DNA from 4 places in the Priestia sp. J2 genome. Region 3 is predicted to be linked to each of the others. Evidence: riboswitches for the same ligand, from Rfam matches in the RefSeq annotation. Region 3 holds a riboswitch; each other region holds the start of a gene.
The links. A riboswitch is a leader RNA that binds a small molecule or an ion and turns the genes downstream of it on or off. The one in region 3 is predicted to bind cobalamin.
Positions count from the first base shown of each region.

Region 1 (7,769 bases), 1.7 Mb from region 3:
TATATTATCTAATCCCGCATGAAGAATTTAAAGAGACCATTCTAGAAACGCTTCGTGAATCGTACCATACTGAAAATCAAGAATTTACGTTTACGGACAAACACGAAATTTTACTAGAAGCAGAAGAAAAAAAGATTGAAAAATATATTTACGACAAGCAAAAACAAATCATAAAAGAAAGTGTTGAAATTGCTAAAACAGCGTACAACGTAGGCATTGTATTTGCAGATACATATCAGTCTGAGCTAGGAAATGCACTGTGTCTAGAAAACGAAGATATCGACTTTTCCGTTATGGTGGACATGGGACGCCAAAAGATTGGCTTCCGTGCAGTAAAAGACGAAATCAACTTAGCCGAAATTGTTGGGCACCTTGGAGGAGGGGGTCATCCAAAAGCTTCTGGATGCAAGTTAACGGCTGAAACATTTGCTCTTTTCGTCACGGATCACTTGTTTAAAGACGAAGAAAAAAGTGAATAAAGCGTATAAGGAGGAGATGATATGTCATTTAAAGATTTAGTTGTTGTTGTTACGGGAGCTGCGAATGGAATAGGAAAAGATGTATCACGCGCATACGCAAAACAAGGAGCAAAAGTGGTATTGGCAGATGTGGACGAAACCGAAGGCGAGCGTCACGCAGAAGCTATTCAAAGACAAGGCGGAGAAGCCATTTTTGTAAAAACAGACGTCCGAAAAGAAAGCGACATTTTACATCTCGTTGAAAAAACGGTCAGTACGTATGGAACGATACATATTTTGATTAATAATGCAGGCGTTTCTCGCTGGAAATCACCGTATGAGCTAACCATTGATGAATGGGATGACATTATCAATACGAACCTGCGCAGCGTGTTTCTATGTTCTCGCGAAGCAGCTAAAGTGATGAGGAAAAACGAAAGCGGAGGCTCCATTGTAAACTTAGCTTCTACAAGAGCTTCAATGTCTGAACCAGATACAGAAGCCTATGCTGCTACAAAAGGAGGAATCGTTGCTTTAACTCATGCACTTGCCATTTCGCTTGGTGATGACAACATCACGGTAAATGCTATTTCTCCAGGATGGATTGAGACATCTGACTACGATGGCCTTCGTGAAATCGATCATACGCAGCATCCGTCTAATCGGGTAGGAACGCCAGCGGATATCTCAAGAGCGTGTATGTACTTAACAAACGTCGAAAATGATTTTGTAACAGGAGCTAACCTCGTAGTAGACGGGGGAATGACGCGAAAGATGATTTATGAACATTAAGTATCTATAAAAAAGGCTGAGATAAAAATATTTTAGACGAAGTGAAAAAATGAACCCTTGATCAAAATTTTTGATTAGCGGTTCGTTTTTTTATTACGGTGAACGTAGGTTTCACCTGTTTCGTTCCTTCTAGCAGTTGATTGAAGGGCACGACGAAGACTCCTGCGGAAAAAGCGGAACAGATGAGACCCCGCAGGAACGCAAGTTACGAGGAGGCTCAGCGGCCGCCCGCGGAAAGCGAAGTCGTGCACGGAAATCAACTGCGGTATCAAAAGCGGTTCAGCTCATATATCCCATTTGTTTATTTTAGATTGGATTCATTTCGTTATGTCTCAACCTCTTTTGATGATCAACAAAAAAAAATAATTTTTCTGTTGACAGGTAATAATAATCATTGTAAAGTAAGTTACATAAAGTAATTAAATTTCAATTAATATTTTTTTAGTTTAATATCTCGAATTAGAGATATAAGAATTCATTATATCTTGTTTATCTCCTTTTATCAGGGGGAAGGGTATAAACATGCAATTTAAGCTTAAAAAAACAAACAATTAGGAGTGTGGAAAATGGGTTTTTTAGATAAATTATTTGATAAATCAAGTGATCAACAACAGGTTGGAAAAGATTTTTATGAAGCAATTAAAAACCGACGTTCTATTTATGCAATTGATAAAAATGTAAAAATGTCAGAAGAAAAAATTGAAGAAATTATTAACTTTGCGGTGAAACATACTCCTTCAGCATTTAATTCCCAAAGCGCACGCGTAGTCGTTTTATTTGGCGAACAGCATGATAAAGTGTGGAATATTACGAGAGAAACGCTTCGTAAAATTGTTCCAGCTGAAAATTTTTCAGATACGGATCAAAAAATGAACTTATTCGGAAGCGGCTATGGAACAGTTCTTTTCTTTGAAGATCAAGAAGTAGTTGAAGGGCTGCAAAAGCAGTTCGCATCTTACAGCGAAAATTTCCCGGTTTGGTCTAACCAATCATCAGGCATGCTGCAGCATGTGATTTGGACAGCGCTTGAGCTCGAAGGCCTAGGAGCAACATTGCAGCATTACAATCCATTGATTGACGATGAAGTAAAAGCAGCTTGGAATATTCCGAGTTCATGGAAATTAATTGCCCAAATGCCATTTGGTAATCCCGTGGCGCCAGCGGGTGAAAAAGAATTTCAACCACTAAGTGAACGTGTAAAAGTATTTAAATAAGCAAAAAAAGAGGTACGGACAAAATTATTTTAGTTGAAGCAAAATCCGAACGATTCATCGTTCGGATTTTTTTATTGGTATGGCAAGCGTAGGCGTTGCGTATGTAGCTGCTTCTAGCGGTTGATTTTGTTATATCTCAGACCCTTTTTTACGGTAAATAGTTTGAATATTCTTTTATGTTTAACCTAAGAAAAATGCGGTTAAATAAGAGGAGTAGTCCTCAAATCTTCTGTGGAATTTATGCGCTATACATAAGCAATTCAACGATGTTTTACAAAAAAAAAAGTTTTTAACTTGGTTTTTTAGAGAATATTTGTTAACATATCCACTTGTGAGGTCTTAGTAAGAGGAGGATGATGTAAAGAATCCCATATCGGACGCAAGGGCGTAGATATGTGGAGTGGAAATTTTAAAGGAGGATATTATGTCTGATCAAGGAAATCAAGGAAAGTTTAAAAAATCAATATCGTTACTTGACCTAACGTTAATTGGGATGGGAGCTATTTTTGGTTCCGCCTGGTTATTTGCGGTTAGTAACGTAGCGTCAAAGGCTGGTCCAGCCGGAAGTTTTTCGTGGCTGATTGGCGGAGTCATTATTTTACTTATCGGTTTAGTGTATGCTGAACTTGGAGCAGCGCTGCCGCGTACCGGTGGAATTATCCGTTATCCGGTTTACTCACATGGTCATTTAGTGGGTTACTTAATTTCATTCATTACCATTATTGCTTACACAAGTTTGATTGCCATCGAGGTAACGGCTGTACGTCAGTATGTTGCGTTTTGGCTTCCTGGTCTAACTAAACATGGTTCTGAATCGCCTACTACAATCGGCTGGTTATTTCAGTTCGCGTTATTAACGCTATTTTTTATCATTAACTACGTAAGTGTAAAAGCATTTGCTAAGTCAAATGTTATTATATCTGTGTTCAAATATGCGGTTCCTCTTACAATTATCGTCGTGTTAGCTTATCACTTTAAATCAGCTAACTTTACAACTGGCGATTTTACTCCGTTTGGTTTTAATGGTATTCAAGCAGCCATTTCAACAGGTGGCGTTATGTTTGCTTACCTAGGACTTCACCCTATTGTTTCTGTAGCCAGTGAAGTTAAAAACCCGCAGCGTAATATTCCAATCGCGCTCATTATCTGTATTGTACTTTCAGCGATTATTTACACAGCACTGCAAGTATTGTTCATTGGTAACATTCCGGCTGATATGCTATCAGGAGGATGGGGAACAATTCAAGAGCAATTCTCTTTACCATTTAAAGATATTGCACTTATTTTAGGCCTTGGCTGGTTAGTAACGCTTGTTATTTTTGATGCTATTTTATCACCAGGCGGTAACGGGAACATCTTCATGAATACAACTTCTCGTTTAGTTTATGCTTGGTCTCGTAATGGAACACTATTTAAACGTTTCTCAAAAGTAGATAAGAAAACAGGAATTCCACGTGCGTCACTATGGCTATCGTTTGGAATGTCCGTATTCTGGACACTGCCATTTCCTTCTTGGGAAGCGCTAGTAAACGTATGTTCAGTAGCACTTATTCTGTCTTATGCGATTGCGCCAATTTCAGCTGCTGCATTCAGAGTAAATGCAAAAGACCTTAAAAAGCCTTTCAAATTAAAAGGCATGAGCGTTATTGCTCCTGTGTCATTTATCTTCTGTTCATACATCGTATATTGGTCAGGATGGACGACAATTTCTTGGCTTCTAGGATCACAGCTTCTAATGGTTGTTATCTACGTAGCATTTAAGAAATACGTACCAACTGACGTTGTAAAATTTGCACAGCAGCTTAAATCTGCTTGGTGGCTAGTTGCTTATTATATTATTATGCTTGTTATCTCTTACCTAGGCTCATTTGGTGGAGGACAAGGTGTGCTAAGCAACCCGCTTGACTTAATTTTAATTGCTCTTGTTTCAATCGGTATTTTCTACTGGGCGAAATACACGGGTTTGCCAAAAGCAGTTATCGATACGGATGATTAATAAAAAACACGGCATGAATTCATGCCGTGTTTTTCGTTTGTATAGGGGCGTACTCTATTTATTTATCAAACAGCCACGTTTTTAAGATAGCAGCATACTCACGAAAGTAGGCTTGAAGTTTAATTGAATTTGGTGTCTTTGCACCTAAAGGATAAACGTCAAAACCTTGACGCTTGGCAATAATAGAGGCGCGAAATAAATGAAAATCACTGCTAACAAGCACGACTTTTTTGTGTTGAATATCAACTTTCTTTTTAGTGAAAGTGAAATTCTCAAAAGTAGAAGTTGACTGATCCTCTTTTATCATTCGATTCTTTTTAATTCCTTCTTTTCGTAGAAAACGATAGGCTGCTTCTGCTTCAGAAATTTCTTCATCGGATCCTTTTCCACCCGTTACGATAACTTTTGTTTGTTTATGAGTCTTTAAATAAGATAAAGCCGTTTTTGCTCGTTCTTTTAAACTAGGAGACATTTGATCTCCGTCTACTTTCGAACCTAAAATGAGCACATAATCTGCTTTTTGCGGAACAGGCTGATGAGCGGTTTGATACATACAAAAAGACATGATTACAGCATAAAGAACAAGCAAACTAATAAAGATATAAATGATTTTTTTCTTCAACTACGAGCACCTTCCTAGCTATTTCATAAGATGTTTGGAAAATAATTGTTATTATAGCATACGAGACCCAAATAAGTATAAACACAGTAATATATAATAATAGAAGAAAATCGTTATTGTGAATGGTTATAAAATTCGTTACAATAAAGAATAAATGATTTTAAAAGTGCCTCTAAGGAGGATAATAGGGAAATCGGTGTAAATCCGGTGCAGCCCCCGCTACTGTAAATGTGGATGAACCTGCAAAGACCCACTAGTCAAACTAGGAAGGATGCAGAAGTAAAATGAAGCATAAGCCAGGAGACCTGCTTTTAAAAACCCCTTATTTTTCGGTGGGAGAAATAAGTCAAGACAATGTGTTAATGAGCGCATGACCAAACCTTGACTTTTACAGTTAAGGTTTTTTTATGTGATAGGGAGTGGAAAAAGTGAAAAAAGGAAAACCTCTTATGATTCAAGGAACGCACTCAGACGCTGGAAAAAGCATGATTGCTACAGCGTTTTGCCGTATTTTTAAAGAAGACGGCTATCAAACTGCACCGTTTAAATCGCAAAATATGGCGCTTAATTCATACATTACAATGGATGGAAAAGAAATTGGAAGAGCGCAAGGAATTCAAGCTGAAGCGGCTGGAGTAGAAGCAACAACCAATATGAATCCTATTTTAATTAAACCAACTCGTGATCATGAATCTCAAATTGTCGTTCATGGAAAGCCGCTTCGTAATATGTTTGCTTTTCAGTATCGGCAAGAATTTTTTAATGAAGGTTTGAACGTTATCACGGAGTCTTATAAAGAGCTTGCCAATCATTATGATCGAATTGTGATTGAAGGTGCTGGAAGTCCTGCTGAAGTGAATTTGAACGATCGGGAACTGGTAAATATGCGCGTAGCAAAGATAGCCCAAGCCCCTGTTGTGTTAGTAGGAGACATTGATAAAGGAGGGGTTTTTGCGAGTCTGGTGGGTACTCTTCAATTGCTTCCAGATGAACATAAACCTAGAGTAATTGGAGTGTTAATCAATAAATTCCGAGGAGACTTAGAGCTTTTAAAACCGGGGTTGAAGTGGTTTGAAGAATACACGGGAGTTCCGGTACTAGGAGTGATTCCTTATATGCACGACGTGGAAATTGACGCTGAAGATTCGCTATCACTCAGAAATTACTCAACGCTTGTGAATCCGTTAAAAGAAATCGATATTGCGGTTATCTCGTATCCTCGCATCTCAAATTTTACGGACATTGATCCTCTAAGCTTAGAAGAAGACTGTCATGTGAGACTTGTAACCAAGCCATCACAACTAGGTACGCCTGATTTAATTGTTTTACCAGGAAGCAAAAATACGATTGAAGATGCGCAGTTTTTACAAGAAAGCGGCCTGGATCTAGCCATTAATCAAGTCTTGAACGCAACGAACGCTCACGTTATTGGCATCTGCGGGGGATATCAAATGTTAGGCGAGACAATTACGGACCCCGATGCAGTAGAGTCCCGGATTGAATCTATTAAAGGGCTGGGTTTGCTTCCAGTGGAAACCGTTATGACAACCAGCAAAAAAACAGAAAGAGTTTCTGGATATGTTCAGTTAGAGAGTGAGAAGGTTTCAATTGAAGGCTATGAAATTCATATGGGAAAGACGATTTCTAAAAGCATGACGGAAGCCTTTGCGGTGGTAGATGATCAAAAAGAAGGAACGGTTAAAGACAACATCATTGGCACGTATGTTCATGATGTGTTTCATAACGATGCTTTGCGCAGAGCTTTGCTTAATCAAATTCGTAAACATAAAAAATTGCCGCCTATTACGGATACATTCAACAGTCGCCTGCAAAAAGAGGAGTCTTTTTCAAAAGCAGCAGCATATGTGAGAGAAGCTGTAGATATGGAAAAGCTGTATCATTTAATAGACAACTATAAAAGCCCGGAGCAAGCACAAAAAGTGTAGCTTGTAGAGGTTTTCGCTTGTTTTTTCACCGAGAACTTTAGTACGCTATTCTACGTTGCCTAGTTCAACAGTCTAGCACTCGTAACAAATAAAAGATGATTGTTTCCAATACTATGTAGGATGGAAACATGGTTTATGGACAGGAAAATGAATGGTTAATGTAATGTAAAACATCACGCCTCGTTTCCTAGAGGAGCTGAAAGTATTGATTTTTAAACGTATTTTTTTAAACAAAGCATCTATTTTATACATAGTCAGTTTATTTATTGTATGTACTTCGGTGATTATGGGAGTATTTATTGGTACAGTTTCGTTAACCGTAGGAGATACAATCAAAATTATTATTGGCCACCTTACCGGACTATCCTTATATCACGGTCCGGAAAACATGGATTTAATCATTTGGCAAATTCGTTTTCCAAGAGTACTGGTGGCATTTTTAGTAGGAGCTTCGCTTTCAATAGCAGGGGCTGCCTTTCAAGGGCTATTAAGAAACTCTCTTGCGGATCCTTACACGATCGGAGTTTCCTCAGGTGCAACCCTTGGCTCTGTCATGGCAATTTATTTTCACTGGAGTATTTTTGGTTTGTCTATCTTCACGCTGCCTGTAGTCGGCATCGTATCTGGTTTTATTACTCTTCTTTTAGTTTTTGGTATTACGAAACTCGCAAGCGGCAATTTGGCCAATGAAACCATCATCTTAGCGGGGATTATTTTATCATCCTTTATGAGCGCGCTTAT
Region 1 covers NZ_CP086208.1:2,958,143-2,965,911, reverse strand. The annotation lists gene LJY09_RS15015 (DHH family phosphoesterase) at 1-479, shown strand, start outside; gene LJY09_RS15010 (SDR family oxidoreductase) at 501-1,250, shown strand; gene LJY09_RS15005 (hypothetical protein) at 1,387-1,560, shown strand; gene LJY09_RS15000 (nitroreductase family protein) at 1,817-2,464, shown strand; gene LJY09_RS14995 (APC family permease) at 2,889-4,460, shown strand; gene LJY09_RS14990 (YdcF family protein) at 4,519-5,082, opposite strand; cobalamin riboswitch at 5,230-5,410, shown strand; gene LJY09_RS14985 (cobyric acid synthase) at 5,502-7,028, shown strand; gene LJY09_RS14980 (FecCD family ABC transporter permease) at 7,234-7,769, shown strand, end outside.
Region 1: linked by a shared signal. The riboswitch ahead of LJY09_RS14985 (cobyric acid synthase) and the one ahead of LJY09_RS24190 (ribonucleoside-diphosphate reductase subunit alpha) in region 3 are both predicted to bind cobalamin.

Region 2 (7,769 bases), 700 kb from region 3:
TTCAGCAATAGAGTTAAAGCCTATTGTGCATTCGGTTGTTGGAGAAGTGGTTAGAAATCAGTATGATGAAAAAGCACTTGATGTTCTTTTAAATAAGGGAGAGGGCTGGATTAAAAAAGAAGAAACGCAGTATCAGCTCGGAAGTATTGCTAAAAATGCGCTTGATAATATTGAGCTTGACGGTATTTTACAATTTGCTCTCAAATCATTTCAAAGCATGATTAACGAAGAGAAGCTAGGGTCTATTTTGCAAAATCTACTGCTTTCTATTACAGGTCGTCTTCGTAATGAAGATGATGAATATCGCCTTGCTTTGGTAAATGGAATTAGAAAAGAGCTGCAAGGCTTGGAGCACAATGAAGAGCTTCTTGAGAAATTAGAAGCATGGAAACAAAAAACGATTAATGAATTAAATGTAACGAATAAATTAACAGAAATCGTCGATAAAATGAAAGCGAAAGTGACGGCATTTATTGAAAGCCCTGAATTTATGAAAAGCTACGCCGTTCCTTACGTAGAGAGCTGGCTGAATGCTCTTGAAGGGGATGCACAGCGTCAAGAAGCAATTGATACGGCTATTCAAAAGCAAATCATGAGTTTTGTAGACGAGAATCATTCAAAAATTGGGCAGCTTGTTCAAGAAAACTTAGATAAATTAGATGATGAAACGCTTGTGGATATGATGGAAAACAATGTCGGAAAAGATTTGCAGTGGATTCGAGTGAACGGAGCTCTATGTGGATTCTTGATTGGTATTGTGTTAACGGTTATTAAATTAGCGGTATAAAAAAGAAGCACGCTCCTTTTGGAGCGTGCTTTTTCTATTAATCATCTATTTCTACACTGATTACGTCACCGTTTTTGGCATCTATTGAAACAGTTGCTTCACGTTTATCGGCTGTGTCAATTTCAATTTCATATACTAAACGGTTGTTTTCTTGTTCTAAATCCGTTTCATTCACGGTTCCTTTAGCACTTTTTAAAGCTGTTTTTATCGCTTGATCTAATGAAACAGCAGGGGAAACGTTTTGAAGATTCTCTTCTTTCTTATCTTCATCGTCTTTTTGTTCTTCATCAAATTCAATGATTTTACCGCTGTTGCTGTCAATATCTACATCGTATTCTTTATTACCTTTTGTGATGTCTACTTCATATTGTTTAACGCCGTCATCTACGGCTAATTGGATATTTGTAATGTCACCGCCTTCTGTTTTTTGAAGAGCAATGTCTTTTGCCTTTGCTTCTTCAATCGTTGTGGTTTGCTTCTTGTCATTGCTTTTAGACTGATCCGTCATGGCATATGCACTTGCACCTAATCCACCGACTAATACTGCACTGGCTAAAACAGTTGTAATAACTTTCATATGTTACGGCCTCCTTGATTTGTTGTTAAGACTATATTAGCCCATGAACTTTAAAGGAAAAGAAGAAGAAGTTTAAAATTTTCTTAGAAATAAATAAAGGTGTATAAAAAAAGCACAGCTTTCCGCTGTACTTTTAGTCGTCGTCATTTTCGTAGGTGATGGAATCTACATGCCCAGAGTAAGCGTTTATCATTACTTTAGCTTCTCTTGTTTTAGACTGATCAATTTCGACTTCGTAGAAGGTTTGGCCTTCTTCCTCTTCTATTTCAACTGAGGAAAACGTTCCTTTTACTTTTTGTAAAGCAATATCTCTTGCTTGTTCCATTGAAATGAGAGGCTCGTCGGATGTAGGAGAAACGGGTGGCTGCTCGCTCTTTTTTTGTTCTTTTTCTGTATCATTTTTAGTTTGAGTAGACGTTTGTTTCTCTACTTTTTGTTTGATTAATGACTGGACTTCTCCATTTTCTCCATTTACTGTGATGTGGTATGGAATATCACCTTTAAGCAAAGTAATTAGATAAATCGGTTCATCATCTTTTTGAGAAAAGCTTGCATTTTCAATTGTGCCGCCATATTTCTGCTGAATCATACGGCTGATTTCAGACTCGGATAAAATGGTATCAGATCGATTCATTGCTTTTGCTATTCCATAAAAGCAAGCTGAACCAACAGCAAGAAAGATAAGTATAAAAAGCACCGTTTTCTTCATACATTCACCTCCAGTATTATGAAAAATAGTATAGCAGGCAATTCTTAAAAATCTCTAAGAAACGGTGAGAAATCAAAGAGGAAAGCAAACCGTTACGGATGTCCCTTTGCCTTCATCGCTGCTAATCTCAATACGTCCGCTATGGGCTTCTACAATCTTTCGAGCAATGGATAACCCAAGCCCTGAACCACCGGTTTCTCGATTTCTTGCTTTATCTACGCGAAAAAAGCGTTCATACACGTTTGATAAATCTTCTTTTGGAATACCAATTCCTTGATCTGTGACCGTAATCATAAAGCTTTCGCTTCTTGTTATGGTTACCTCTACCGCTTTTTCACTATATTTAATGGCATTATCTAAGAGGATGTACAGCAGCTGCTTTAAGCGTTTTTCATCCGCTGTTACGACGGGATGATCCGTTTTTATATTTAAATAAATGGTTCGTTCAAAAGCTTGTTCTAGATGCTTGATTGTTTGGTTACAGACGGCCGCCGCATCTACGTGTTCCATGTGAAGCTCCCACTGCGACTCATCTTTCGCAAGCACCAGCATTTGAGACGTAAGCTGTTTCATGCGTAAAGACTCAGAGTGAATGGCTTCGATGGCTTCTTCTAAAATATCTGGACGCTTCATCCCCCATCGTTTTAGCATATTGGCATAGCTTTCTACCACGGTCAGGGGTGTTTTTAATTCATGAGAAGCATCGGATACGAACTGCTCTTGCTTTTTATAGTTTTCCTCTAATAAATCCATCATATTATTGAAGGTGTTGGCCATTTGATCTAACTCATCTTTAGAAGAGGAAGAGAGAGCGATTTTTTTGAATGTGCGAGACACTTGAATTTCTTCCATAGTATGAATAAGAGATTTGATAGGCCGCAAAATGATTTTACTTAAAAGCCGTCCGGCAAATATGGTCGGAATTAATATAACAAGAGAGGCAATAAGCAAGATGAATTTTAACGTCTGTAAAGATTGTTCCACGTCTTCGAGTTGTTCCGTGACTTCTAAAGAAACGACTTCACCGTTCGTCCAAATGACCGGAGTATGCGAAATTGCGTATAGGTGGCCGTCGTCTTCTTTGATGGTTGTTTGTTCATTTGAATAATAAGAATAGGATAAGTCCTGAAGCTCTTTCGTTTGATCAGTAACCGATACAACTAAAGGCCTCCCTGATTTAGGCAAAATACGAATCATTCCGTTAGGAGGCAAATAGGCACGAAGCAAATTGGCTTGTTTAACCGTCGAACTTGTTTGTTTTAGACCATGTGTTACGTTGCTTGTTTCTGCTTGCAAACGTTCAATTGCATTGTCTTCCATGGTTTTCTTGAAAATGAAGTAAATCGAGCTGTTCGCAATCACTAGCAGAATAAAAAGCAGCACAGTTGATGTAAGGATAATCTTTGTTTGCAGTTTCATGAGCTACTCCTTAAGCATATAGCCAACGCCCCGCACTGTTTGAATGTAGGGTGTTGAAAATGGAGCATCAATTTTTTTGCGCAAATAACGAATGTATACGTATACAATATTCGTGTCGCCGTAGTAATCAAATCCCCACACGTTTGTAAGAAGCTGTTCAAAGCTTAGCACTTGATTGTTGTTTTGAAGCATATAGACAAGCAAATCATATTCTTTAGGAGTCAGCTCAATAGCTTCATTTTCACGCGTGACTTCTCGCGTTTTTTCATTCACAACTAAAGTTCCTAGCTGCAGAGTATCTGCTTCTTTTTCAGCAGGAGATGCTGATGCAGGATGGCGAAGCCAGACGCGGATACGTGCAAAAAGCTCCTCAATTTGAAAGGGCTTTGTAATGTAATCGTTCGCTCCTAAATCTAGTCCGCTTACCTTATCAGGAAGGGCGTCTCGAGCGGTTAATAAGATAACGGGCGTCTGATCATCGTTTGCTCGAATGCGACGCAGTACTTCGAGTCCGCTCAATTCAGGAAGCATCACATCTAAAAGCAGCAAATCCCAATCATGTGCTTGAAACTCTGCCAATCCTTCTGTCCCTGTATAAGCCATGCCCGTTTCGTACCCTTCGTGTTCAAGCTCGAGCTGAATCAAACGAGCAATTTTGCGTTCATCTTCTACAATTAAAATTCTGCCTTTACTCAAAAAAATTCCCCCTTGTGTCTATGTATAGTTGCGTACATTATAGCATGGAGAGATTCGGGGTGTATAAATGATAAGGAAATCAATGGTTATTTACTAAATATATCAATAATAGCCCGAGAAATAATGTTCATTTTCCCAAGAAACTGATAAGATAGCTAATGACATTTAAAAATAAGAAAGGATTTCGATTATGTTATCAGCTATTAATTCAGTAGACTATACCATTTTCCATGCGGTGAATCAGTATGCCTCGCATGTGAAGTTTGTAGATTCGCTAATGGTATTCTTTGCAGATTATGCCCAGTATGTACTTATTGTTTTACTCGGCTTGTTTTTACTTATTAATAAAAACGGCAGCCGTGTTGTAGCATTTCAAGCTTTATGTGCTTGTGCCACAGGAGTCATTATCAATAAAGTGATTAGTTTATTTGCTTATCGAGATCGTCCGTTTATCTCTCACCACGTGAATCAGCTTATTGATCACGCCGCGAATTCTTCATTTCCAAGCGATCATGCTACATCTGCATTAGTTATCACTTTTACCATCTGGCTGCATTTCAAACGTTCAGGGCGCATGTGGGTTGTCATGGGTGCACTCATTGCATTTTCACGCGTATGGGTTGGCGTTCACTATCCATTCGATGTGTTAACAGGAGCTATTCTAGGCTGCGTGCTGGCGCTGTTTATTCATTATGTTATTTTTAATACGAAACTGATGAGGGCTATTACCAACTTGTCTATTTTTCGAAAATCAGCTTATGACGAACAGTCTCAATATTATTAAGAAAAAGTCGCATATACGCGGCTTTTTTTATTGGGAAATTTTTAATGTATTTAACACTTGTTTTTTAAAATTAAATTGTGTACAATTAAATTGCAGAAACGATAAATAAAAAATTTTAATAAAATTACTAAAAAAGAGGAGAGATTTATACATGAAAGCTTTATATGAAACGACAGTCGTTAACACAGGTGGAAGAACAGGAGAAGTTCATTCTTTAGATAATATCTTTAATTTAGACGTTGCAACACCTCCAGCGCTTGGTGGAGAAGCAACAACAGCAACAAACCCAGAGCAGCTATTTGCAGCTGGATACAGTGCTTGTTTCAACAGTGCGTTAGAATTTATGTTGAAAAAACATAACGTAGAAATTAAAAGCAGTGAAGTAAAAGCTACGGTTCAGCTGCTTCCAGATAAAGCTGATCAAGGAGTAAAAATTGCTGTAGCGCTTGAAGCTCATATCGAAGGCTTAGATTTAGAAACAGCTAAAAAATATGTAGACCTAGCCCACTCATACTGCCCGTATTCAAAAGCAATCAGCGGCAACGTAGACGTAACGGTAGAAGTAGTTTAATTGCTTTAAAAAGCCCTGTTAAGCATGTAAAGCTTAGCAGGGCTTTTTTATTTGAATTTTCTCTATTCATTTGTAAGGAGTACTAGTATAATGAGGAAGAAAATGAATCATTCGCACAGTTTAGGTGCTCTTACATAGCGTAAGAGGTAACAGGGAATCGAGTGCAAATCTCGAGCGGTCCAGCCACTGTAAGCAGGGAGTTTTCTATCTTATCGTCACTCAAAACGGGGAAGGCGGTAGAAAATGATGATCTCAAGCCAGGAGACCTACCTATTCTGTACACTTGACTCTTCTAGGAAAGAGGCGGTGTATCAAGGTACGCAGTGAGCAATTACTGTTTATTTTCATATGCCGACACATCCTCAATTTCTATAGAATTGAGGCTTTTTTACGTTTTATTTTAAAAAAAGGAGTGTAGGAAATGGAAGGTTTATCAGTTTTTTTACTTGTCTTTTTATTAGGAATCAGGCACGGATTAGATGCAGATCACTTAGCTTTTATTGATGGCCAGACCCGATATAATTGGCGAATGGGCAGCCGTTTTGCCCCGTGGGTCGGAACGCTGTTTTCACTCGGTCATGGAGGAATGGTGGCCGTCACGGCCGGGGTGCTGGGCGTAGTGATGAAGAATTTTACGTTTCCAGCATATTTCGATCATTTTGCATCTTGGGTATCTATCATCTCTCTCTTTCTGATTGGGACATTAAACACATATCATTTGCTTCGAACTAAAAACAAAGAAGAAGAGTTTCAGGTGAGCGGGTTAAAAGGGAAGTTTATTCCGAAAATCGCAAAAGGAACAACGAATCCTTTTTTAATTATTCTTGTAGGAGCGCTGTTTGCCCTAGCAGCTGAAACGGTCAGTCAAACGGCCGTGTGGTCTCTAGCTGTAGGGAACGCAGGCAAATATACGCCGCTTTTATTAGGACTAGTATTTATGTTTGGTATGATGCTGACAGATACAATCGATTCACTGATTGTACATAAAATGGTGAATGAATCGAGTAAGTTTGGGCAATCTGCTTCCCGCTTGATGGGCTGGGTTATTGTTATCCTCGCATATGGGGTGTCCTTCTACTTAGCATTCACTTTCTTTAATCCATGGGCCGAAGTAAACTTTGAAATGGTTGGCGTTATTTTGTTTATTTTTTTAGTGTCTATGTTTGTATTTGTAAGTGTGAAGTCAAAAGGGAAAAATATCAAAATAAATGTCAATTAATAAAATGAAAGCTTTAATCTGTTGAAGATTGAAGCTTTTTTGTATAAATTTGTTGAAGTTTATGGCTATTTTCGGTCGGTTATGAATAAGTTAAAGTATTATCTGTATTTTAAGGATGGAAAATTGTCTGAAAACCATTATAATTAAGGATAATTTAAGGTCGTTATGTGAAACGTAGAACATACTCATACGTACGATAAATAAAAGCAATGAATGCACAAGCAGCAGGGGTTGTTTGGAGGAGGAATTGATTTGAGTCAGGTAATGGTAGAACAAAGCGTATTTAGTTATTTAAAAGAACATGAACAAGAGATGCTCGAAGATTTAGTTGGATTTGTGAAAAAAGAATCACCGTCCTACAGTAAAGAGTTAGTGGATCAGTGTGGAATGTATTTAACGCAGCTGTTTCAGAAGCGTTTAGGCGTAGGGTATGAAATCATAGAAGAAAAAGAAGTAGGAAACCACTTGAAATTTACGATTGGAGAAGGAGAGAAGCAGCTTTTAATTATCGGTCACTTTGACACGGTATGGGAAAAGGGAAGGCTGAGTCTAAGAACAGAAGGAAACAAGCTTTATGGTCCGGGAATTTTAGATATGAAAGGCGGCATTATACAATCTATATGGGCGATTAAAGCGATTCAAGAGCTTGGCTTATCGCTGGATAAAAAAATTGTGTTTTTTTGCAATTCAGATGAAGAGATTGGATCAATTTCCTCTAAAAAATATATAGAAGAAGAAGCACAAAGAAGTGAAGCAGTGCTAGTAGCAGAACCTGCGGTGGCGGGTTCAGGTGCGTTAAAAACGTCGCGCAAAGGAGCGGGGATTTTCACCGTAAAGGTGTGGGGACGAGCAGCCCACGCTGGTAATCACCACAAAGAAGGAATCAATGCTATTGAAGAGCTAGCGCGCCAAGTGATTTTTCTGCAGAGCTTAACCGATTATGAAAAAGGTACAACGGTGAACGTTGGGACATTTACCGGAGGCAGCGGTACAAATGTAGTGCCGGA
Region 2 covers NZ_CP086208.1:301,323-309,091, forward strand. The annotation lists gene LJY09_RS01630 (DUF445 domain-containing protein) at 1-787, shown strand, start outside; gene LJY09_RS01635 (PepSY domain-containing protein) at 825-1,364, opposite strand; gene LJY09_RS01640 (PepSY domain-containing protein) at 1,498-2,073, opposite strand; gene LJY09_RS01645 (HAMP domain-containing sensor histidine kinase) at 2,146-3,492, opposite strand; gene LJY09_RS01650 (response regulator transcription factor) at 3,496-4,188, opposite strand; gene LJY09_RS01655 (undecaprenyl-diphosphatase) at 4,379-4,972, shown strand; gene LJY09_RS01660 (organic hydroperoxide resistance protein) at 5,124-5,543, shown strand; cobalamin riboswitch at 5,649-5,832, shown strand; gene LJY09_RS01665 (HoxN/HupN/NixA family nickel/cobalt transporter) at 5,965-6,762, shown strand; gene LJY09_RS01670 (M20 family metallopeptidase) at 6,994-7,769, shown strand, end outside.
Region 2: linked by a shared signal. The riboswitch ahead of LJY09_RS01665 (HoxN/HupN/NixA family nickel/cobalt transporter) and the one ahead of LJY09_RS24190 (ribonucleoside-diphosphate reductase subunit alpha) in region 3 are both predicted to bind cobalamin.

Region 3 (7,769 bases):
AACCGCTCTTCGTTTCTTAAAAGCAGCATTTAATGCTGATACGGACGGCTTAGCTGGTATCCAGCAATTTGCGGGTGACGCAACGCTTCTTTATTACACAACGGACGAGGCAAAAGAAGGTCGCGATGCATTTAAGGAAAAACGCAATCCAGACTTCCAACAGTTCCCACGTTTCCCTTAAACAGCTGAAACAGCTTGGTGATTATCATCAGGCTGTTTTTTCAATTTGATTTAGTTAATTAGTATAAAAAGGAGAGAAATTTATGAGTGGCCAAACGATTCCTAATGGGCTTATGCAAAGAGCATATTTGACGCCAAACCGAGTGGCGGTAGAAACACTGCAAACGTCGCTTACTTTTCAAGAGCTTCATAAGCGTGTTCAAAAAGTAGCGCAGCAGCTTTCGTTTAACGGTGTAAAGCAAGGTGATACCATTGCTTTATGCATGAAAAACAGCGTGGAGTTTATTGAGATTTTACATGCGGTTTCTTATATTGGCGCTCGGGTGCTGCTCGTCAATACGCGTTTGACAAATGAAGAAATCAATTATCAGCTAACAGATGCAAACGTGTCGTTGCTTATTACGGATGAAGCATTTTTAACGAGAGAGTTCCAAAGTTCCATTACTCAGCTTCCTTTATCTTCTTTAAAAAGTTCTCCAGAAACAGAAACGTATTTTCAGAAAACGTGGAATCTCGAGGAGACGTTCACCATTATGTATACGTCTGGAACAACAGGTAATCCAAAAGGAGTGCTGCAGACATATGGAAATCACTGGTGGAGTTCCATTGGTTCAGCGCTTAATTTAGGATTAAATGAAAAAGACTGCTGGCTTATAGCGGTTCCTTTGTTTCATATTAGCGGATTATCCATTTTAATGCGGAGCGTCTTTTACGGAATGAAAATCATTTTAGAAGAACGATTTGAAGCAAGAGCGGTGAATGAAGCCATTGAAAACAAAGGAGTAACAATTATTTCGGTTGTCACTTCCATGCTATCGAATATGCTGGATGAATTAGCTGAACGTAAATACCCAAATACATTTCGCTGTATGCTTTTAGGAGGAGGACCCGCACCGCTTACTATTTTAGAGGCTTGTGTGAATAAAGAAATTCCTGTTTATCAAACGTATGGAATGACAGAAACATCTTCACAGTTCGTTACGCTTTCACCTGAAGATAGTTTGCGAAAACTGGGATCAGCAGGTAAACCATTATTTCCGTGTGCAATGAAAATTGTAGATGAGAATGGAAATGAAACACGTGAAGCAGGAGAAATCATTGTTAAAGGTCCAAATGTTACAAAAGGATATTTAAATAAACCTGAAGCTACTAAAAAAGCCCTTCAACAAGGCTGGTTCTATACAGGAGATATCGGGAAAGTGGATGAAGAAGGTTTTCTATATGTATTAGACAGACGTTCGGACCTTATTATCTCAGGTGGAGAAAATGTATATCCAGCTGAAATTGAAAATGTTTTGTTGAAGCATCCCGCTGTTAAAGAGGCCGGTGTAACGGGAGTAGCCGATGGAAAATGGGGACAAGTTCCTGCAGCATGCATTGTTATAAACGAAGACGTTTCAGATGAAGAGTTATCTTTACACATTCAACAATTTTTAGCAAAGTACAAACTTCCAAAGTATTTCGTTCGAGTAGAGGAGCTGCCGCGAACGGCCTCTAATAAAATCATACGCCGGAAGCTATCATCGTTCATACAGAAAGGGATTTAATCGATGATTATCAAAAAAGTACATCTTTATAAAATTGACATGAAGCTTCTTTCTCCTTTTTCAACAAGCTATGGTACGGTCCAGGATCGAGAATTGATTTTGCTTGAAGTAGAAGATGAAAAAGGATTTACAGGATGGGGAGAAGTCGTTGCTTTTTCATCTCCTTGGTATACGGAAGAAACGATTCAGACATGTTTTCATATGTTAGACGATTTTTTAATTCCTTCGCTTCTTCACCAGCAGCTTCAAAAACCAGAGGATGTTCAAAAGTTATTCAAACCTCTAAAGCGGAACAACATGGCTAAAGCAGCTTTGGACTGTGCTGTATGGGATTTGTATGCAAAGCGCCAAAATAAGCCCTTAGCTGAAGTAATTGGCGGAATAAGGCCTGCTGTAGAAGCTGGAGTGGTAGTTGGCTTAAATGATATTTCCATCATGAAAGAACAAATAAAGACTTATATGAAAGATGGTTATAAGCGCTTTAAAGTGAAAATTAAGCCAGGCGCTGACTATGAGCTACTGAAACAAATTCGAGATGAATTTCCAAGCATTCCTCTTATGGCTGATGCCAATTCAGCCTATACGTTAAGCGATAGTGATTCATTGAAAAAACTAGATGAATTGAATTTAATGATGATCGAACAGCCGTTAAGTTCGGATGATATCCTTGATCATCGATTATTACAAAAGCAAATGAAGACGCCGATTTGCTTAGATGAAAGTATTGTGAGCTATGAAGATGCACGTCATGCAATCGAACAAAAAAGCTGCAAGATTATCAATGTGAAAATCGGTCGAGTTGGCGGAATGTCTGTAGCAAAAAAAATTCATGATTTATGCGCCCTACACGGTGTAAGGCTTTGGGTTGGCGGAATGTTAGAAGCCGGGATTTCACGAGCTCATAACATCGCCCTTGCCACACTGCCTTCTTTCACGATACCAGGTGACATTTCTGCGTCGTCTCGCTATTGGGAAAAAGATATTATTAAGCCCGAAGTAGAGGTAGAAGCCGGAGTAATAAAGGTGAAGGAAAAACCGGGGATAGGATACGATATTGATAAAAAGTTTATCAAAACAATCACAGCATTTGAAAAAGAATACAAATAATTAAAAACCGTTTTTTATGAAAAACGGTTTTTTTATTGATGTTGGCAATGTTTAGTAGAAAAATAGGACAAATTTTTTAAAAAGAGCACATTGTTCCATCAAGCGTGTCAAAACATGTTATGATGGAGTAGTTTGATGAAAAAAGTCGAAGGATTTTATCGTAAAAAACAAAATTATTTTTGAAAATAGGTTGATAGTTTTCTAAGTTGTCCTATATAATGTGTTTATAACATAACACAATATGTTGTTTGTTAAACAATAATAAAATACTATATTTTGTGTTTTCCAGTGAAAAAGGTGTCTGATAAAAAGACTTAAAAGGGAATTTGGTGAAAATCCAAAGCTGTCCCCGCAACTGTGAATGCTGATGAAATAAGGAGATCCACTGTGAGTAAACATCATGGGAAGGCCTTAAAGTAAAAAGAAGCATAAGTCAGGAGACCTGCCTTTTTTATGTCGTTTTATCTTCTTCGGGAGGTGAGAGGGTAGAGCGAGGATTGAGAAAAGACTTAGTGTCTTCTTCTATCTTCGTTCTATTCGCTCACCGAGGTACGGTGAGCGATTTTTTATTTTGAAGTGAAGAGAGGAGCCATATTTATGGTGAATACATTAAAGCCTACAATTCTACATGAATTAACTGCATATATTGAACGTTTAAAAAAAGAATTTACGCAACTTGATTTTTCTTTGTATGAGGAAAAGGTTATTCAAACTGTTACAGTAAAGGAAAATATGACGGACGAAAAGGTTGCAAACGTACTAATTTTGGCAGCCCTAGAGCGTATTTCAATGGAAGAACCAGATTGGACGTACGTGGCGGCAGACGTCTACTTAAACGAACTATATCGAAAAGCAGCGGACAACCGAGGTTATGATAAAAAAGAGAAGTACGGTTCGTTTTATCAGCTTATTCAAGAACTAACAAAAATCGGCATTTATAATAAACAGCTATTAAAAACATATACAGAAGAAGAAATTAATGAAATTGCTTCAGTCATTATTCCTGAACGCGATCGTTTATTTACATACATTGGATTGCTGACATTAGCAGATCGCTATTTAGCGACATCACATGATAAGCGTGTATACGAATTACCGCAAGAACGTTTTCTTATCATTGCTATGACGCTGATGTCTCAAGAAAAGAAAGAAAATCGAACAGCATTAGTAAAAGAAGCGTACTGGGCGCTTTCTAGTCTATATATGACGGTTGCCACACCAACACTCTCAAACGCAGGAAAGAGCTACGGACAGCTATCTAGCTGCTTTATTGATACGATTGATGACAGCTTACGCGGTATTTATGATAGCAATACAGATTTGGCCACGCTTAGTAAAAATGGAGGCGGAATTGGTGTCTACCTCGGTCATATTAGAAGCCGAGGAAGTGATATAAAAGGTTTTAAAGGCGTATCATCAGGAACAATTCCATGGATGAAACAGCTAAATAATACGGCTGTAAGTGTCGATCAGCTAGGTCAACGACAAGGAGCTATTGCTGTATATTTAGATGTTTGGCATAAAGACATTTTTTCATTCTTAGACGCGCGTTTGAACAATGGTGATGAACGCCAGCGCACGCATGATTTATTCACTGGCGTATGTTTGCCAGATTTGTTTATGGAAAAAGTAGAAGCACGTGAAGACTGGCACTTATTCGATCCTCACGAAGTTCGTACGCTGATGGGCTACTCGTTAGAAGATTTTTATGATGAAGAAGAAGGCAGCGGTTCGTTCCGCACTCGTTACGCTGAGTGTGTAAACAATGAACAGCTTTCAAGAGAAACAGTGCCTGCTATTGAGATCTTCAAGCGCATTATGCTTTCGCAGCTTGAAACCGGAACTCCTTATATGTTCTATCGTGATACGGTTAACCGAGCTAATCAAAACCGACACGCGGGCATGATTTACTGCAGTAACTTATGTACAGAAATCACGCAAAACCAAAGTACAACGGTCGTAACAGAGGAAATTACGGAAGACGGAAAAATTATTATTACAAAGAATCCGGGCGATTTTGTTGTATGTAATCTTTCTTCTATTAACTTAGCGAGAGCCGTAACTGAAGATGTACTTGAACGTTTAATTCCAATTCAAGTACGCATGCTTGATAATGTTATTGAGTTAAATGATTTGCCGGTACTTCAAGCAAAGCTAACGAATCAAAAGTACCGCGCAGTAGGGCTTGGCACATTTGGCTGGAACCATTTGCTTGCCTTAAAGAAAATAGCATGGGAGACAGATGAAGCGGTAGCATATTGCGATGAATTGTATGAACAAATTTCTTACTTAACCGTGCAGGCAAGCATGAACTTAGCTAAAGAAAAAGGCGCATATCCATTATTTAAAGGCTCAGATTTTGAGTCAGGCGCTTATTTTGAAACACGTGAATACACGAGCGAAGCGTGGAGTGAACTGCGTAGCGAAGTTCAAAGCAATGGGATAAGAAATGGATATTTAATGGCTGTAGCACCTAATTCATCAACATCTATTATCGCGGGTTCTACGGCAAGTATTGATCCGATTTTCCGTAAGTTTTATTCAGAGGAAAAGAAAAACTATAAAATCCCAGTGACGGCACCAGATTTATCGCCAGCAACAAACTGGTATTATAAGTCCGTTTATTTAATTGATCAGCACTGGAGCATTAAGCAAAACGCCAAGCGCCAGCGTCATATTGATCAATCTATTTCATTCAATTTATATGTACAAAATGATATCCGAGCAAAAGAGCTGCTGGATCTTCATATGACGGCATGGAAAGAAAAATTAAAAACGACCTATTACGTACGTTCAACATCAAGTGAAGTCATTGAAGAATGTGAAAGCTGTCATAGTTAAAAGGAGTGAATAATTGATGACAAGCATGTTAAAACGAGAATTAATGAACGAAACAGCTCCGAACCGTTCGACAGGAATCATCAACGGCAAGAGCTCCAATATTCTAAACTGGGATGACGTCCGATTTTCATGGGCGTTCCCTAAATACAAGCGTATGCTAGCTAATTTCTGGACGCCGTTTGAAATTAATATGGGTCAAGATATTAAACAGTTCCCTCAGTTAACCGCTGACGAACAAGAGAGCTTTCTAAAAATTATTGGCCTGCTGGCGCTACTGGACAGTATTCAATCAGATTATGCTAGCAAAGTAGCTGACTATGTAACCGATTCTTCGATTAACGCTCTAATGATTATTTTAGCGCAGCAAGAAGTGGTTCATAATCATTCGTATTCATATGTTTTATCAAGTCTTGTACCAAAAGGAAAACAAGATGAAGTATTTGAATACTGGCGTACAGACGAAAAGCTTCGCGCACGAAATGACTTTATTACAAACGGATATAAAGCATTTAGCGAAGAAGCAACGGTTGAAAACTTTTTGAAGTCTATGGTATATGATGTTATTTTAGAAGGACTTTTCTTCTATAGCGGATTTGCGTTCTTCTATAATCTTGCGAGAAATCAAAAGATGGTGGCGACATCTACGATGATTAATTATATCAATCGTGATGAACAGCTTCACGTTGGGTTATTTGAAAAGATTTTCAAGGAAGTACTAAATGAAAATCCAGCTTATCGTACGGAGGAGCTAGAAACGTTTGTAGTTGAAACGTTCCAAGAGGCAGCTCGTCTTGAAATTGAATGGGCGGAATCTGTTATTGGAGAAAAATTCGACGGCATTACGATGAAAGAACTGCAGCAGTACATTGAATATATGGCGAATAAACGCTGTAATCAGTTAGGCTTCGGTCGAGCTGCTTTCCCAGAAGCACCGATTGAAAATCCTCTTCGTTGGATTATTGCTTATCAAGAGGTAGATTTAGGGAAAACCGATTTCTTTGAACAGAAATCACGACAATATACAAAAGCATCAGATGCAAATGGATTTGATGATTTATAAACACAAAAGCTGACTAATTTCCTTATTGATTAGTCAGCTTTTTTTAAGTGAATAAGTCCAAGTTCTAACGCACGTGTGGTAATTAAGTCATCAATTTCTTCTGGAATGTTTTCAAGTGTTCCCCATTTGTATGTCCATAAATGAGTAAATGATTGTACATAGATTGGAAAGGTTTGTTCATTTGCTTTTATGGCTTCTTCTTTAAAAAAATGAATCAGTTGTTCAGTCTTCATACTAGTCTCCTTTTTTATGATCTTGAAGAGAGAAAAAAGACAACCCAGAGGCTGTCCTTTTGCGGGTTACGCTTCAGTTGGCTTGAACGTTTTACAGTCTGTTTCATAGCTGCTTGCTGCATGTTTTCCGCTATGACTTACTACGTAAATTTCTTCTGCACTGCAGTGATTTCCATTTTTCCAAAAGTGACAGTTATTTACTTCACAAAGAATGTTTTGTTCCAACGTTAACCCTCCTTTGTATGTGATAGCTATAGTATGGTCAAAATTCAACTAACTTATAAGAAAGGTGGTAGACTTTCATTTTAATTGAGAATTTTTATCAATTAAACATTGACAAAGAGAATCATTCTCAATTAAACTGTATATATAGTAAAGAATACAGGTTGTTGTCAAATCATTAAATGAATAATTAATTGGGAGGGAACAAACATGTCATCAGTCATGGTTGTAGGAGGAGACAGGTTAAAGCATATTACAGATCGTCTAGCGGGAGAAGGGTTTAATGAAGTAATTCATTTAGATGGCCGTAAAAGCAATATGGTGAAGCGAGAAATTCCCGAACATATTGGGTTTGTATTAGTTATTACGGATTTTATTAATCACAATATGGCAAAAGTCATTAAAGAGAAAGCAAAAAAACAGCAAAAACCAATTTATTTCGTCAAACATTCATGGAGTGCTATTCGTAAAGTGATTGAGCAAATTTCATGATTTAATTTTTGATCATTATTGAGAATGAATTTCAATTAGGGTGGTGAGACATAGATGGAACCGATAAAAGTGCATATAAAGACACTC
Region 3 covers NZ_CP086208.1:4,672,851-4,680,619, reverse strand. The annotation lists gene menB (1,4-dihydroxy-2-naphthoyl-CoA synthase) at 1-181, shown strand, start outside; gene LJY09_RS24200 (o-succinylbenzoate--CoA ligase) at 264-1,727, shown strand; gene menC (o-succinylbenzoate synthase) at 1,731-2,834, shown strand; cobalamin riboswitch at 3,113-3,299, shown strand; gene LJY09_RS24190 (ribonucleoside-diphosphate reductase subunit alpha) at 3,432-5,675, shown strand; gene LJY09_RS24185 (ribonucleotide-diphosphate reductase subunit beta) at 5,692-6,735, shown strand; gene LJY09_RS24180 (hypothetical protein) at 6,765-6,968, opposite strand; gene LJY09_RS24175 (DUF1540 domain-containing protein) at 7,035-7,193, opposite strand; gene LJY09_RS24170 (DUF2325 domain-containing protein) at 7,401-7,682, shown strand; gene LJY09_RS24165 (hypothetical protein) at 7,737-7,769, shown strand, end outside.

Region 4 (7,769 bases), 2.1 Mb from region 3:
TCGCAGGGAAAATTAAATTACCTGCGCCGAAGAATAGGGCAAAAAGCATAAAGCCAATAACCACTATAAATGAAAAAGGAACTTTGTTTGACACATTAAAACCTCCAAAATTATAAATGCTTTTTATTATCGTGTTGAATAATTAAAATTTTCAGAATTTTATATTCGAATAATAAAAATAAACATGTATCGTATTATACTAACCTAAAATGCATATTTCAATATAAAATTTTATTTTTTTTATTTATTCGCTGAAATAGCAAAAATAGAAAAATACTTAGCAAAAAAATCTCAGTGTACAACAATTATTTGATATGATAAAACAGAACCGTAGCTTTTAAAAATTTGCATGTGCGGCCTTACATCCTTATTAGTAAAGAACTGTTTACATAAGGTGCTGTAAGGATGTATATTTATACACGGTTCGTTGAACCGCATATGCTCGATAGGTGAAAGTCAACTGTGCGAAAGGAGCAAGAAAGTGAAAAGGTTAGGTCTAGCAACTCAGATTCTAATTGGACTGATCTTAGGCGTAGCTGTAGGTGCTATCTTTTACGGAAGCGATACGGCCATTTCTATTTTACAGCCAATTGGAGACATATTTATTCATTTAATTAAGATGATTGTCGTACCGATCGTGATTTCAGCATTAATCGTAGCGGTCGCAGGAGTAGGCGATATCAAAAAATTAGGTAAGCTTGGCGGAAAAACAATTCTTTATTTTGAAATTGTTACAACCATTGCGATTGTAGTGGGGATTATTGCCGCTAACTTATTCCACCCTGGTGCAGGGGTTGATATGGGACATATTGCAAAAAGCGATATTTCTCAATATGAGGCAACGGCAAAAACGTCTGAAAGTACAGGGATTGCTCAGGAGCTTCTTCATATTGTTCCGACAAACGTCTTTCAGTCGGTAGCAGAAGGCGATCTTTTACCAATCATTTTATTTTCCGTACTGTTTGGTGTAGGCGTAGCTTCGATTGGACAGAGAGGAAAACCTGTTTTAGCCTTTTTTGAAGGCGTCTTGGATGCAATGTTTTGGGTAACTAATTTGGTGATGAAATTTGCTCCAGTAGGTGTATTTGCACTTATTGGTGTTAATATTATAAAGTTTGGTGTCGGATCACTTATTCCATTAGGGAAATTAGTGTTCGCCGTTTACTTCACCATGATTTTCTTTGTGCTTGTGGTTCTTGGAATTATTGCTAAAATGGCTGGAACAAGCATGTTTACGCTCATAAAAGTGTTAAAAGACGAGCTGCTTCTTGCTTTTACAACAGCAAGTTCAGAAGCCGTTTTACCATCTCTTATCAAAAAGATGGAAGACTTCGGTTGTTCTAAATCGGTTACATCGTTTGTTATTCCAACAGGCTACACGTTTAATTTAGATGGTTCAACCATTTATCAGGCGCTGGCATCGCTGTTTATTGCTCAAATGTACGGCATTGACCTTTCCATTATGGATCAAATTCAGCTCCTTCTTGTGCTAATGTTAACCTCAAAAGGGATGGCTGGTGTACCAGGGGCATCGTTTGTAGTTGTACTTGCTACGCTTGAATCTATGGGCTTCCCTCTTGAAGGCATGGCATTTATTGCAGGAATTGACCGCATTCTTGATATGATGCGTACCACAGTTAACGTAGTAGGAAATGCTTTAGCTGCAATTGTAATGTCCAAGTCTGAAGGCGAGTTTGATAAGCAAAAATCATTAAATTACACAAATGAATTAAAGAAATCAAACATAGCTTAAAACAAAAAAGCCGGGCAGCTGCCTGGCTTTTTTGTTTGGAGCTGCCTGTTATCTTTTTTGAAACATATGGTAAAATAAAAGAAATGAGAGACAAAGGAAGTGTCATAATGACGGAAACTGTTCAGTTAATTAAAAAGCTTGTTTCGATTCCCAGTCCTTCTGGAAATACAGAAAAGGTGATTTCATTTGTCGAAGACTATGTAAAAGAGCTAAATATTCAAACGTATCGCAATCGAAAAGGAGGCTTAGTCGCTACTATTCCCGGTAAAGATACGGATCATCACCGCATGCTGACGGCTCATGTCGATACATTAGGTGCTATGGTAAAAGAAATCAAACCGAGTGGACGTCTGAAAATCGACTTGATTGGAGGGTTCCGCTACAATTCCATTGAAGGAGAATATTGTGAAATCGAAACGTCAGCAGGAGAAGTATTTACAGGGACCATCCTTATGCATCAAACATCTGTTCATGTGTATAAAGATGCAGGTAAAGCTGAGCGAAATCAAGATAATATAGAAATTCGATTGGATGAAAAAGTACATAGCGCAGAAGATGTTCGCAGTCTTGGAATTGAAGTCGGCGACTTTGTTTCGTTTGATCCTCGTGTAGAAATAACAAAAAGCGGTTTTATTAAATCTCGTCATCTCGATGATAAAGCAAGCGTAGCTTTATTGCTTCAGCTCATGAAAACAATTCAAGAAGAGCAGATCGAACTGCCATACACTACGCACTTTCTTATTTCAAATAATGAAGAAATTGGATACGGAGGAAATTCTAATATTACGCCTCAAACGGTAGAATACTTAGCGGTTGATATGGGTGCCATGGGAGATGGACAATCTACTGATGAATACACCGTGTCTATTTGTGTAAAAGATTCAAGCGGCCCATATCATTACGGTTTGAGAAAGCATTTGGTGGAGCTAGCTAAGCAGCATGATATTCAGTACAAATTAGATATTTATCCGTTTTACGGATCAGATGCTTCTGCTGCTATTCGTGCCGGGCATGACATCGTACACGGCTTAATTGGTCCAGGAATTGATTCTTCTCATGCGTTTGAGAGAACGCATCAAGATTCATTAAACCATACGTACAAGCTTCTTTACCACTATGTGCAATCGAACATGGTTCTGCTTTAAGAAAGGAATATTTAATTAGTGTATTTTTATGCAAAACAAAGAGCAGGACGGGACTGTGATGTCTGTACTTTCCTTTCCTAAAAAAGAAGCCGGCTGTCCGGCTTCTTTTTTTAATAAATACTATATATTTTTTTACTGATGAAGCAACAGTTGGTAAAAAAAGCACCTTTTTTAAAGAGGTATAATACGGCTTAAACCTTTTGTACATTTTGTTCATTTACAGAAGTTAAAATGTTTTTAAATTTTTAAAAGTTTCTTGTGACAAGTTTTGTAGAATGGGTTTTCAAAAGGATATGGTTTCGTCATAATGTGGATATAGCGATCACTACAATAATCGGAGGCGAATCTTTTCATGTGGGTACTGACGGTATATGCTGGAAAAGAAATGAAAATGTTTGAATTTGAAACTGAAACGCAGGCGAGAGAAGCTTTTGCAAAAACAAATGGCTGTAAAGTTCTTTCAGAAGTCGTGTATTATAATGATCCTCATTTAACATTAGTAGCTATATAATAAAAAAACAAGAGCTGACTTTATGCTCTTGTTTTTTTATAGCTTCTTGTATCTTACGAAAAGAATAGAGTTGAAATAAAAAAAAATGTACGCTATGATATGGTAGTTACTTCTATTATTCTGATAGTTTAAAAGGTTCATATATATCAAACAGCAACAGTAAAGATGCCAAGAAGGCTTAATAGGGAAACTGGTGAAAGACCAGTACTGTCCCCGCAACTGTAAGTGTGGACGAACGAGTATAACCACTGTGGAAAAATCACGGGAAGGTTCTCAAGTAGAATGATACACAAGTCAGGAGACCTGTCTTTATTGTGAAGTTTCTATTTCTCCGGGGAGCGGGAAGGGAAACGTTGGCTTAAAGTGGCATTCGTGTACACTTTTATTCTGACGTTTTACCCGCTCGCATATTAGCGAAGCGGGTTTTTCTCGTAGCACAAAACTACATATCGTGCAAAAAAGGTGCGCAATGTTCACATTGCGTTAAATGGGAAGTCTGGTGTGAAGCCAGCGCGGTACCCGCCACTGTGAAGAGGAGCTGATTGCATATGCCACTGTATTCGGGAAGGCGCAATCAAGTGATGAATCGAAGTCAGGAAACCAGCCTTTTTCTAATGCGAAGCTTACCCTACGGGATATAGGTGGAAGTGCAAAAACTTAGTTTGAATTTTTCTGCGCCTCTATCATTGATAGAGGCGTTTTTTTAGTAAAGGAGCGAATAAGTGTGACGACGTGGAACTTAAATGGAACAAAACATCACGTATTGATTTGTAATGGAAGCAGCTGTATGAGAAAAGGTGGAGAAGAAGCCACGCAAGCTATTCGAAATAAAGTGACTGAACTGAATCTAGATGAAGCGGTTCACACAACCCGTACGCGCTGTAACGGAAGATGCAAAGATGCTCCTGTAGCTATCGTGTACCCTTCAGGAGATTGGTACAAGCAGGTCACTGAAAACGTAGCTCATCGAATTGTTGAAGAACATTTAGCAGGAGGCTGCAGTATAAAGGAATCACTTATTTATGAATATGATCAAAACGGTTTTGTTTCTCCGGAAAAGAGTGACTCCATAGAAGGAATTGACAAAGTAAAAAGTAACGCATAAAGGAGGAGCTAGCATGAAAGGTAAACTGTTAGTTATTGGATTCGGCCCAGGAAGCTTTGAACATATTACACAGCGAGCAAGAGAAGCCATTCAAGAAAGTGATATGATCATTGGTTATAAAACCTATGTGGAATTAATTCAAGGACTATTAACGAATCAGCAAATTATTAGTACAGGAATGACCGAAGAAGTAAGCCGTGCACAAGAAGCCGTAAAGCAAGCTGAAGCGGGAAAAACCGTGGCGGTCATTTCAAGCGGAGATGCAGGAGTATACGGAATGGCCGGCCTTGTGTATGAAGTGTTGATTGAAAAAGGATGGAAAAAAGAAACGGGCGTAGAGCTGGAAGTGATTCCTGGCATTTCGGCTATTAATTCATGCGCATCCCTCCTTGGGGCGCCCGTGATGCATGATGCCTGTACGATTAGTTTAAGTGACCACCTTACGCCTTGGGAGTTAATCGAAAAACGAATCGAAGCAGCTGCACAAGCAGATTTTGTAGTAGCTTTTTATAATCCGAAAAGCGGAAGACGCACAAGACAAATTGTGGAAGCGCAAAGGATTTTATTAAAATACCGTTCCCCCGATACGCCTGTTGGTCTTGTGAAAAGCGCTTATCGTGACCGTGAAGAAGTGGTAATGACCAATTTAAAAGACATGTTAAATCATGAAATAGGCATGCTGACTACCGTTGTTGTCGGAAATTCATCTACGTTCTTTTACGATGACTTAATGATTACACCGCGCGGGTATCAGCGGAAATATACCCTCAACCAAACAGAGCAGCCGCTAAGACCGCATCAGCGACTTCGAAAAGAAGCAGAACCATGGGCTCTTGATCAAGAGGAGACTGTAAAGCAAACGGCTTCAGCTATTGAAGATGTTCAGAATACAAAAGAAGAAAAAGCAGCTTCACGAGCTCTGGCAGAAGAAGCGCTTCAAGCAATTTTAGGTGAAACTACTTCACCGGTCGTACACCAGCCAATTGAGTCTATTTTTGAAGTGGCAGTTAGTCCAGGGCTTGCAAATAAGAAGTTTACGCCCGTTCAAATGACAATACTAGCAGAAGTTGTTGGTGAAAAAGGTACGATGGAGTATACGCCTGACCATCAAATCAAACTGCAAATTCCAACGGCTCAGCCAGATGTGATTATTAAAAAGCTCCAATCAGCTTCCTTTTTACTATCTCCAGTCGGAGACGTGTTTACAATTAAAGCGTGTGATTTTTGTGATGGAGAAAAAAGTGACGCCATCCCGCATACGGAACAATTACAAAAGCGTCTCGGTGGAATGGACATGCCAAAAGAGCTGAAGCTTGGTATTAATGGATGCGGTATGGCCTGTTACGGTGCTGTTCAAGAAGATATCGGCATTGTCTACAGAAAAGGTGCGTTTGACTTATTTTTAGGGGCTAAAACGGTTGGACGAAACGCCCATTCAGGTCAAATTGTGGCGGAAGGCATAGCGCCCGATGACATTGTTGAAATAGTGGAGAACATTGTCCATGAATATAAAGAAAAAGGTCATCCAAATGAGCGGTTTCATAAATTCTTTAAGCGTGTGAAGAATGTTTATGGATTCGACTATCAAGATATAACACCAAAAATAAAAGTAGAACCAGCTCCGTGTGGAGATTAAAAATGGGAGGGCATTATATGAAATCAGTTTTATTTGTCGGTCATGGAAGTAGAGATCCTGAAGGGAACGATCAAATTCGCGAGTTTATCTCGACTATGAAGCATGATTGGGACCCATCTATTTTAATAGAAACGTGTTTTCTAGAGTTTGAACGTCCGAATGTAAGTCAAGGCATTGATACATGTGTGGCAAAAGGAGCGACAGATGTAGTTGTAGTTCCAATTATGCTCTTGCCAGCTGGCCACTCAAAAATACATATTCCGGCGGCTATAGATGAAGCTAAGGAAAAATATCCACACGTAAACTTCGTGTACGGACGTCCCATTGGCGTTCATGAAGAAGCCCTTGAAATTTTAAAAACGAGATTACAAGAATCAGGAGAAAATTTAGAAACTCCAGCTGAAGACACGGCTGTTATTGTCTTAGGACGAGGAGGAAGCGATCCTGATGCAAACAGTGATTTATATAAAATTACGCGCCTTCTTTGGGAAAAAACAAACTACAAAATCGTCGAAACTTCTTTTATGGGCGTGACCGCTCCATTGATTGATGAAGGAGTGGAACGATGTTTAAAACTGGGCGCTAAAAAAGTGGTTATTCTCCCGTATTTCTTATTTACAGGAGTACTAATTAAGCGTTTGGAAGAAATGGTGAAGCAGTATAAAATGCAGCATGAAAACATTGAGTTTAAGCTAGCCGGCTATTTCGGTTTTCATCCAAAACTGCAGACAATTTTAAAAGAACGTGCTGAAGAAGGATTAGAAGGCGAAGTGAAAATGAACTGCGATACATGTCAATATCGCCTCGGCATTATGGAGCATATTGATCACCATCATCATCACGATCATGATCACGGGCACCATCACCACGATCACCACCATGACCATCACCACCATGAAGATAAGGTCGGCGAGTTAAAATGATTTTATTGTTAGCGGGAACTAGCGATGCACGTGCATTAGCTGTTCAAGTGAAAAAAGAAGGTTACGACGTTACGGCGACGGTTGTAACCGACAATGCAGCAATCGAATTACAGCGAGCAGAAGTGAAAGTGAAAATTGGACGTCTCACACAAGAAGATATGATGACTTTTATAAACGAACATGGTGTAAAAGCTATTGTGGATGCAAGTCACCCCTTTGCCGAAGAAGCATCTAAAAACGCCATCGGTGCGGCTGCTGAAACATCGATTCCTTACATACGCTATGAGCGGGCTTCGCAGGCTTTTACCTACGACAATATGACGATGGTTTCTACGTATGAAGAAGCAGCTGAAGTAGCAGCTGAGAAAAAAGGAGTTATTATGCTGACAACAGGCAGCAAGACGCTGCAGGTTTTTACAGAAAAGCTCCTTCCTCTTTCAGATGTACGGCTTGTTGCTCGTATGCTTCCAAGGCTGGATAATATGGAAAAGTGTCAGCAGTTAGGATTGCCGCAAAAAAATATTATTGCTATTCAAGGTCCGTTTACAAAAGAGTTTGATCAAGCGCTTTATAAGCAATACGGAGTGACGGTCATGGTCACAAAAGAAAGCGGAAAAGTTGGATCTGTGGATGAAAAAGTGGAAGCAGCTAAAGAGTTAGGATTAGATATCATTATGATTGGGCGACCGAAAATTG
Region 4 covers NZ_CP086208.1:2,587,203-2,594,971, reverse strand. The annotation lists gene brnQ (branched-chain amino acid transport system II carrier protein) at 1-94, opposite strand, end outside; gene LJY09_RS13070 (cation:dicarboxylate symporter family transporter) at 482-1,753, shown strand; gene LJY09_RS13065 (M42 family metallopeptidase) at 1,861-2,898, shown strand; gene LJY09_RS13060 (hypothetical protein) at 3,251-3,409, shown strand; cobalamin riboswitch at 3,556-3,735, shown strand; cobalamin riboswitch at 3,853-4,033, shown strand; gene LJY09_RS13055 ((2Fe-2S) ferredoxin domain-containing protein) at 4,134-4,514, shown strand; gene cobJ (precorrin-3B C(17)-methyltransferase) at 4,528-6,150, shown strand; gene LJY09_RS13045 (sirohydrochlorin chelatase) at 6,168-7,073, shown strand; gene cobK (precorrin-6A reductase) at 7,070-7,769, shown strand, end outside.
Region 4: linked by a shared signal. The riboswitch ahead of LJY09_RS13055 ((2Fe-2S) ferredoxin domain-containing protein) and the one ahead of LJY09_RS24190 (ribonucleoside-diphosphate reductase subunit alpha) in region 3 are both predicted to bind cobalamin.